DNA from 4 places in the Streptomyces sp. NBC_01471 genome. Region 1 is predicted to be linked to each of the others. Evidence: riboswitches for the same ligand, from Rfam matches in the RefSeq annotation. Region 1 holds a riboswitch; each other region holds the start of a gene.

What was found. A riboswitch is a leader RNA that binds a small molecule or an ion and turns the genes downstream of it on or off. The one in region 1 is predicted to bind cyclic di-AMP.
Region 2: linked by a shared signal. The riboswitch ahead of OG285_RS21740 (transglycosylase family protein) and the one ahead of OG285_RS33265 (C40 family peptidase) in region 1 are both predicted to bind cyclic di-AMP.
Region 3: linked by a shared signal. The riboswitch ahead of OG285_RS07020 (M23 family metallopeptidase) and the one ahead of OG285_RS33265 (C40 family peptidase) in region 1 are both predicted to bind cyclic di-AMP.
Region 4: linked by a shared signal. The riboswitch ahead of OG285_RS18320 (M23 family metallopeptidase) and the one ahead of OG285_RS33265 (C40 family peptidase) in region 1 are both predicted to bind cyclic di-AMP.

The regions. Positions count from the first base shown of each region.
Region 1 covers NZ_CP109450.1:7,356,416-7,358,610, forward strand. Annotated here, with positions in the region: gene OG285_RS33255 (helix-turn-helix domain-containing protein) at 1-23, opposite strand, end outside; gene OG285_RS33260 (ATP-binding protein) at 259-690, shown strand; gene OG285_RS33265 (C40 family peptidase) at 722-1,195, opposite strand; cyclic di-AMP (ydaO/yuaA leader) riboswitch at 1,199-1,416, opposite strand; gene OG285_RS33270 (alpha/beta hydrolase) at 2,189-2,195, shown strand, end outside.
Region 2 covers NZ_CP109450.1:4,856,558-4,858,752, forward strand. Annotated here, with positions in the region: gene OG285_RS21735 (transglycosylase family protein) at 1-700, shown strand, start outside; cyclic di-AMP (ydaO/yuaA leader) riboswitch at 958-1,146, shown strand; gene OG285_RS21740 (transglycosylase family protein) at 1,150-1,848, shown strand; gene eno (phosphopyruvate hydratase) at 2,144-2,195, shown strand, end outside.
Region 3 covers NZ_CP109450.1:1,586,162-1,588,356, reverse strand. Annotated here, with positions in the region: gene OG285_RS07025 (M16 family metallopeptidase) at 1-917, shown strand, start outside; cyclic di-AMP (ydaO/yuaA leader) riboswitch at 1,185-1,344, shown strand; gene OG285_RS07020 (M23 family metallopeptidase) at 1,357-2,148, shown strand.
Region 4 covers NZ_CP109450.1:4,150,750-4,152,944, reverse strand. Annotated here, with positions in the region: gene OG285_RS18320 (M23 family metallopeptidase) at 1-954, opposite strand, end outside; cyclic di-AMP (ydaO/yuaA leader) riboswitch at 966-1,105, opposite strand; gene OG285_RS18315 (PP2C family protein-serine/threonine phosphatase) at 1,331-2,195, opposite strand, start outside.

The DNA of each region.
Region 1 (2,195 bases):
CGTACCTCCGGGCTGCTCCGCACCCGCGTTCTCCCTCCGGTCGGCCGTTTCTGCCAACGTGCCATCCCGGCCGTCAAATACGGTCTCGCGTCGGAGAGTTCATCACTTTGAGCGACAGATATATGCACATCTTTGTGGATCGCCGGTACTGCGGTCACTATGAGTGTCACGCTCGCACGAAGTGCCACCTGAGGCCGTCTCGAAGTGCCATCCGTCACGAGACCTGCGCCGGTAGCGGTGGGAAAGGGACAGGCCGTCATGGCAGACCACCAGGAAGCATCCGTCACCCTGCCGAGCGAGGCTGCTTCGGTCCCGGCCGCCCGGACGTTCGTGGCCCGTGTGCTCACCGGCTGGGGGCTGCCCCCCGAAGCCGAGTTGGCGGACACCATCCGGCTGATCGTCTCGGAGCTCGCGACCAACGCGGTGCAGCACACCTTCGGCGCGTCCCCCACCTTCACGGTGGAGGCCGTCCTGGAGCGGGACGAGCGGCTGTGTGTGGGCGTCACCGACAGCCATCCGCGCTGGCCCCAGCGGCTGCCCGCGGCCGTGCAGCAGGACAACGGCCGGGGCATGGTCATCATCCGCTGGCTGGCAGCCGAGCACGGCGGCCGGCTCTCCGTCACCCCGACGCGGGACGGCGGCAAGACCGTATGGATCGCCCTGCCCTGGACGGCCCCGGTCCAGGGCTGAACGAGCCCGCGGTGGCTGATGCCTCCCCGCTTCAGCCCACCCGGCCGTACCAGACGCTGCGGGACCAGATCTTCTCCAGCCTGACCACGGCGCCGGTCTTGGGGGAGTGCCAGATCTTCCCGCTCCCGGCGTAGATGCCGACGTGGTAAACGCTCCGGCCGTAGTGGAAGAACACCAGGTCACCGCGGTGCCGACTGGACGCCGGGATGTGGCGTACGCGGTTGTACTGCGCCTGGGCGGTGCGCGGCAGCTTCTTGCCGGCCTGTTTGTACGAGTAGAGCGTCAGCCCCGAACAGTCGAAGCGCGACGGCCCCGCCGCCCCCCACTGATAGGGCGATCCCTTCTTGGAGGCCGCGATCTGCACCGCTCGGACGGCGTGCGCGGCGGCCTGGGCGTCCACGGTCGCGCCCGGTGCCAGGGAGGTCCCCGCGACGGCCGCGAGGGTGAGGGCCGAGGCTGTTCCGGCCCGGGAGAGCAAAGACGGGATATGAATCTGCGCAGTCATGCGCAACCCTTCGCAAACCGCCTGTGAAGGATGACCTGTCGGGTTCGGGCCGGCGAAGTTGCCCGGCCGCCCGGCAGGATGACCGACTGATCAAGTCGGTCATCCTGCCGGGCGGCTTCACCCCGAGGAGCGACGTCGCTGTCGCCCCGGACTGCTTGGGTCCTCCACTCCTGCCGATCCACTCGTGTCGACCAGACATCCGGGTACGGCGGCAGGACTCGGCGTCCGCCCGGACCGCCCCGCCGTGGTGGCGGGGGCTTGTCGTCTCCCGGATCTTCACCCATGGCGTGGCGGATTTCCGGCTGACCGCGCCGATTTGTGATGTTTCGAGCCACTGATCTGTTCGAGTGGGGACCGCGGGCGCCGCGCCGCCGGACTCCGCGGTCGCACGGCCCTCACCTGGGGCGCAGCGCGGGTCCAGGGTGGTTGAGCCGCTGGAATCCGCAACTCGGCGCGGCCGCCGGACCGGTGTCCGCCTACGCCTTCCGGGGGGCACCCATCGGTGTACCGGCGGCCACCGGAAGGTGGATCCGGGCCGTGTTCCTGTGCGGATGCCGGCGTACGGGCGCCGGAGCCCGCGTGGCCACGCGGAGACGGCCCGCACGGTGACGGGTTGGGCGAACGGTTCACCGCGTCGTGGACGTGCGTACCGGATGCCCCGCGGGGGCGAGCGTCCCGGCACCGGCAACTCGGCCCGCAGGAGTGGTACTTCACCCTCGACCGGCCAACGTCTCCGATTCTGGTCCGCGTTGAGAGCCGCCGGTCAGCCGCTTGTGTTGCACCGCTCACCGGGGCCGGTTCTCCGCATTTCGGCTTGGTAAAGAACGCTCATGCGGCCTGTTGTCAGGGACCGTTCACAAGAAAGGATCCCCTGTACGTACTGGAGAGCGCCGTACGAACGGCGCTTCGCACAGGGGGAGGTACCACGTGAGACGCACCGCAGTGCTCGGCTCGGCCGGCGCTCTGGCCGCGGCGACTCTCATAGCGGGCGCCATGGCGG
Region 2 (2,195 bases), 2.5 Mb from region 1:
CGCGGCCACGGCGTCCGTGGATCCGGGCTCCCCGGACACCGCGAGCCCCGGTTCCGCGAAGCCGACCGGCTCCGCCAAGGACCCGGCGGACGCGGACACGGACGCGGATGCGGACGGCGGGAAGGGGGTGCCCTCCGAGGGGGCGCCGTCCGGGCAGGCGCCGTCGGGGCGGACGAGTCCGGGCCCTTCCGGTTCCCCCTCGGGTTCCCCCGCCGGATCGTCCACGCCGTCAGCGCACTCATCTCCGACATCTGACCCCTCATCGGATACTTCGGACTCTTCCGGCGATTCGGGCACTTCGGGCTCCCGGTCATCCGACACGCCCGGGCCGTCCGACTCCGCGTCATCCAGACCCTCGGACCCGGCGGCATCCGCGGACTCCCCTTCCGGCTCGCCGTCCTCCCCGGGGAGTGACGGGCCCGGCAGACACCGGGGCGGCAAGGCTGCCGACGGCACCGGTACGAGCCGCGACGAGACCGGTCGGCACGCCTCGCGCGGCGGCGCGGCGTCCCGCAATGACGCCCGTACGGACGGCAGCTACACGGTCCGCGCGGGTGACAACCTCTGGGCCATCGCGGAGGCGCACGATCTGCCCGGCGGATGGCCCGCGCTCTATGCGGCGAACCATCGGACCGTCGGAGGCGATCCGGACTTCATCGTTCCTGGCCAGAGCCTTGATCTCGACCAGAAACAGGGGTAGTTCGAGACCGTATGTCCGCTTCTGTTCGAGTGAGACATGGCTCTCGTCGGAGCGGCTGAATGTCCAGACTGTCCGCCCGGCGTACGCCGTCCCTCACCTGCGAAAACGGGTCAGGCGTGGTCGTAAACCAGGGATTTACCCGCCGATGTTCATCTTTGAATATCGGGGGGTCCTGTGATTACGGTCAGACCGCTCGCACCGCGGGCCTCTTCGATCGCCACGCCGAATCCTGCCATCGGTCGAAGGGAAGCAGTTGACGCTAAGAAGCGCCGCAGGCAGGAGCGGGGGACCCAGGTAAGCGCCGGGGCCGGCCGTCCGTTCTGAGTTTCGGAGAACGGCACGAACCGGGACCGGCTTGGGGTGAAGCTGCGCGCTAGGCCGCGCAGCCGGGCAACTCATTGGCCCGAACCCGACAGCTCACCTCGTAGGCGTCGGTGAGGAGATTCTTCATGCTGTTTTCCAGCAAGTCCAAGCACCGCCGCCCCTCGAAGGCCGTCCGTGTCGCCACGCTCGCCGGTGTCGCTGGTGCGGCCGTGGCCGTGCCGCTGATCGGTGCCACCTCCGCCTCCGCCGCCTCGGTCTCCACCTGGGACGCCGTCGCGCAGTGCGAGTCCGGTGGCAACTGGTCCACCAACACCGGCAACGGTTACTACGGTGGCCTCCAGTTCAACAACTCCAGCTGGGCCGCCGCCGGCGGTACGCAGTACGCCCCGCGCGCCGACCTCGCCACCAAGGGCCAGCAGATCGCCACCGCCGAGAAGCTTCTCGCCATGCAGGGTCCGGGCGCCTGGTCCTGTGCCGGTGCCGGCAACCTGACCAGCGGTGGCCCCAGCCCGGACGTCTCCACCGGCTCCTCCTCGTCGAGCGCCGGCCAGCAGAGCAGCCACAGCGACCAGCAGGCCGCTTCGCGCAGCGAGGCCCGCACCAGTGCGCCGGCCGCTCCGAAGCACGCCGCTCCCCGGCACGCCGCGCCCACCACGATCCAGAAGGGCGACGGCGAGTACAAGGTCAAGTCCGGCGACACCCTGGCCACGATCGCCAAGGCCGAGCACGTCAAGGGTGGCTGGAAGAAGGTCTTCGACCTGAACAAGGGCATCGTGAAGGACGCCGACCTGATCTTCCCCGGTCAGCAGCTCCACCTGAGCTGATATCAGCTCTCCCTCAGCACCCCCGGCCCGGCGCGACTCCCCCGTACGCGCCGGGCCGGGGGTCTCTCCGCCGGGAGCCGCGTCCCCGTTCGGGAGCCGGTCCGGCCGGGGCGACGGGGGCAGTGATCTGGTTACCGTCTAGTAGTTTTGCTGTCTTTCATTCCGTCATACGATCTTTTGGGCCCTTTTTCGTCCCAGGGTCCGGGCGCCCTGCCGGCTGATGCCCCCGAGCCGGTTAGGCTCTTGGCGCAAGGCCAAGAGACCCTGCGCCCATAGCGTCACATCCCAGAAGGAGATGCTAGTGCCGTCCATCGACGTCGTCGTAGCCCGGGAAATCCTGGACTCCC
Region 3 (2,195 bases), 5.8 Mb from region 1:
ACCCGGCCCGCCGCGCCGCCAAGCAGCTCTCGAAGGAGCTGTTCCCGGCCACCGCGCGCATGTCGCGTCCGCGCCAGGGCACCGAGGAGACGGTGGCGCGCATCGACGCGCCGGCCGTCCGTGCCTTCTACGACGCGTACGTCCGGCCGTCGACAGCCACCGCCGTGGTCGTCGGCGACCTGGCGGGCACCGACCTGGACGCGGTGCTCGCCGAGACCCTCGGCGAGTGGAAGGGCAACGCGGGCACGCCCCGCCCGGTGCCCCCGATCACCGCGGACGACACCGGCCGGGTGGTCGTCGTGGACCGCCCCGGAGCGGTCCAGACCCAGCTGCTGATCGGCCGGATCGGTGCCGACCGGCACGACCGGGTCTGGCCCGCCCAGGTCCTCGGCACGTACTGCCTGGGCGGCACGCTCACCTCCCGTCTGGACCGCGTCCTGCGCGAGGAGAAGGGCTACACCTACGGTGTGCGGGCCTTCAGCCAGGTGATCCGCTCCGCGCCCGACGGGACCGGCGCCGCCATGCTCGCCATCAGCGGGTCGGTGGACACCGAGTCGACCGGACCCGCGCTCGACGACCTCTGGACGGTGCTCAGGACGCTGGCCGCGGGCGGGCTGACCGACGCCGAGCGGGACGTCGCCGTACAGAACCTGGTGGGCGTCGCCCCGCTGAAGTACGAGACGGCCGCCGCCGTCGCGGGCACGCTGGCCGATCAGGTCGAGCAGCACCTGCCGGACGACTTCCAGGCACAGCTGTACGCGCACCTCGCCGCGACCGGCACGGTCGAGGCGACCGCGGCCGTGGTCTCCGCCTTCCCCGACGACCGGCTGGTGACGGTCCTGGTGGGGGACGCCGCACAGATCGTGGAGCCGGTCAGGGCGCTGGGCATCGGTGAAGTGACCGTGGTCGCGAGCTGACGTCACGGCCGCCCCGAGGCACGGGCGGCCGCAGCGGATCCCCGGGGTCCCGGTGGGCGGCGCGCCCACCGGGACCCGGCTGCGTGCCGGGGTACAGAGTCCCGGGCTGTATGTCGTGGTTGTCGGATGCGCGGCCTTTGGCGGCTGCTGCCGGTGGGATGTCCTGTGGGATGTGCGACAAAACCCGCTCTCTGTTTGGCCCGACCGGCACCGCTCACTTACCGTCACATGCGCTGTCCGTCGGACGTAAGCCGCAACCGCGGCGCCGGGCAGCGATCGCCGAGTCCCCGTCAGGCGCGAGCCCGGGGAGCCGGGGACCCACTCAGTCCCTGGGGTGAATCGGGGCCGCTCCGCAGGGGCGGGCCCGTAGGAGACCTTCCTGCTCCGAACCCGTCAGCTAACCCGGTAGGCGAGAGGGAAGGAAAGGACCAGCCCCTTCATGGCGTTCAGCCGCCCTACCGGCAAGCACCGTGCCCCGAACCGTCCGACCCGCAGGACCGCGGGCGTCGCCGGAGTCGCCACCCTCGCCACAGCCGGTGTCATCGGCACCCTCGCCTCCCCGGCGATGGCCGACAGCGCGAAGGTCTCCACCGCACAGGAGGCCCGCCTCGACCGGACCATACTGGTCGGTGACACCGTCGCCGACCGGATAGCCGCCCAGGCCACGGCCCAGCGGCACGAAGCCGCCCACGCCGAGGCCTTGGCGAAGGCGAAGGCCGCCGCCAAGGCCAGGGCGGCAGCCGCGAAGGCGAAGGCCGAGCGGGAGCGCGAGGCGAAGGCGGCCAAGCAGCGCGCGGCCCGGGCCGAGGCCCGCAAGCGCCTCAACGCCTTCGTGCCCCCGGTCGCCGACTCGTACGTGTCCACCGGCTACAAGACCGGCGGCAGCCTCTGGTCCTCCGGCAGCCACACCGGCATCGACTTCCACGCCGCGAGCGGCACCCCGGTCCATGCCGTCGGCGCCGGCACGGTCGTGGAGGCCGGCTGGGGCGGCGCGTACGGCAACAACATCGTCATCCGGATGCACGACGGCACGTACACGCAGTACGGCCACCTGTCGTCCATCGGCGTCTCGGTCGGCCAGTCCGTCACATCGGACCAGCAGATCGCGCTCTCCGGCGCCACCGGCAATGTCACGGGCCCGCACCTCCACTTCGAGGCCCGCACCGGCCCCGACTACGGCTCGGACATCGACCCCGTCGCGTACCTGCGCTCGCACGGTGTGAAGGTCTGACCCGGCGCGTCCCGTGTGGCCCCGGTGCTCGCCGCGCCGGGGCCACA
Region 4 (2,195 bases), 3.2 Mb from region 1:
GACCCGGCCGATGACCTCGCCGGTGCTGACCTTCTGGCCCGCGCTGACCGAGAGCGAGGACTGGTGGCAGAACCACAGCTCCGTACCGTCGTCGAGTGTGACGACCGTGCGGTAGCCGTACGCCCCGGCCCAGCCTGCGGACTTGACCGTTCCGCTGTGCACGGCCTTGATCGGAGTGCCGGTCGGGGCGGCGAAGTCGAGGCCGGTGTGGTGGCCCGAAGACCACATCGAACCGCCGTCGTCGAACCGCGAGGTGAGGGTGTACGAGGAGACCGGGAGCGAGTAACTGGCGGCCAGCTTGGCGAGCCGCTCCTTCTCCGCCTTGGCCTTGGCCTCCGCCTCGGCCTTCTCCTTGGCCGCCTTCTCCTTGGCCGCCGCCTCGTCCTGCTTCTTCGCGGCCTCCGCCGACGCCTTCTCCGCCGCTGCCTTCTCGGCTGCCGCCTTGGCCTCGTCGTCGACCGCGCCCTGCTGCTGCTCGGCCTGCTGGAGTATCCGGGCGCGAAGGGCCTCGCCCGCGTTCGCGCTGCCCTTGGTGCCGGCCACCGCTGTGGTGAGCGCCGCGTCGGTGGCGTCCGTGCCCGTGCCACCGTGGTCCGAGGAGTGATCGCCGAGGTCGGAGATCAGCGTCCCCACGCCGGGCAGCGACTCGGCTTCCGGCAGCTTGTCCTTGACGGACTGCGGAAGGTCGGGGAGGGAGATCGCGACCGCGGGCTTGCCCTGCGCGCTGGCCATGCCGCCCGCGCCGACGGCTGCGATCACGCCAACGCCGAGCACCGTCGAACTGCGGGCGAGACCGCTGCGCTGCTTGGCCACACGGTGCTTGCCCCGGACCGGACGGAGGGAATCCTCGGTGGGATTCCACTCATCGAGCGGACCGCCGTCCTCACCGCCGAAACCGAGAGCATCGTCGTTCGGGAAGTAAAGCGTTTCGGGGGCAGGGTTGTTGGACGCCACGGAGGCGCACTCCTTTCCTTCCTTACCGCCTACCGGGTTAGCTGACGGGTTCGGAGCAGGAAGGTCTCCTACGGGCAGCCCTGACGGATAGCCCGATTCACCCCAATTGGTGGTTCCCCGGTTCCCTTGCGGGATTCGGCGCGTGCGCACGGTGTCGCCTCTTGCGACGACTGGGACAACCGCGCTGCGTTATCGAACGTTAATAGACGCGAGGGCCGGATTCCAAGCTGTTCCGACTGATCGTTAACGTCTTTGGCCTGCACTTATCGGGGCATAAGGGGGCGGATTCGGGCGACTTGATCAACCCTCAGCCGCCGCCGGGAAACATCGAGTTTCTGATAGTGCATCAAACGTTATGCGGAGGGGTGCTCTTCGACTACGGATCGTGTCGTTCGCGGTGCACGATCTCGACCGTCCTGCGCCGGTCCGGCTGCCCCTGGAGCGGACGGCCCACGGCGAGCAGCGCCATGTCGTCCGTGGAGCGCCCGCCCGTGTGCAGCCGCACGTCGTCGGTCACCGCCGTCAACAGCTCCTCGGGCCCCGGAAAGATCCGCCCGCGCAGGCGCTCCTGCGGTTCGTAGAAGGCCCCCTGCGCGTTCCTCGCCTCGGACAGCCCGTCGGTGTAGAGCAGCAGCGTGGCCCCCGGCGGGAACGCCGTCTCGTCCGCCCGGTCCGGCCAGGCCGCCAGATCGGCCAGCCCCAGCGGCAGCGCGGGGTCGGTCGGCTCGAGGACGTGGATGCCCCCGTCCGCGTACAGCAGCAGCGGCTCGGGGTGGCCCCGGTTGAGCAGCCGGATCAGCCCCTGGTCACTGCGCGGGATCTCGGCGAGCGCCGCCGTGGTGAACCCCTCGAAGGCGTCAAGCCCCTCCCGCCGCACCCCTTCACGGGTCAGCGCACGCTCCAGCCGCTGGGCGACCTGCTCGATCGTCACCTCCTGCTCGGCGGCCTCCCGGAAGGCCCCGATCACCACGGCGACGGCCTCGACCGCACCGAGCCCCTTGCCCCGTACGTCACCCACCACCAGCCGGACCCCGTACGGGGTGTCCTGCACGGCGAAGAGGTCACCGCCGATGAAGGTGCCGGCCTGCGCCGCCTCGTACCGCGCCGCGACGTGCAGCCCGGCGATCCGTTCGGAGGGCACCGGCAGCACCGCACGCTGCGCGGTCTCCGCCACCACGCGCGCCGACGCGAGCTCCTCACCGCTGACCCGGATGACGCGATTGATGATGAGGGCGACGACG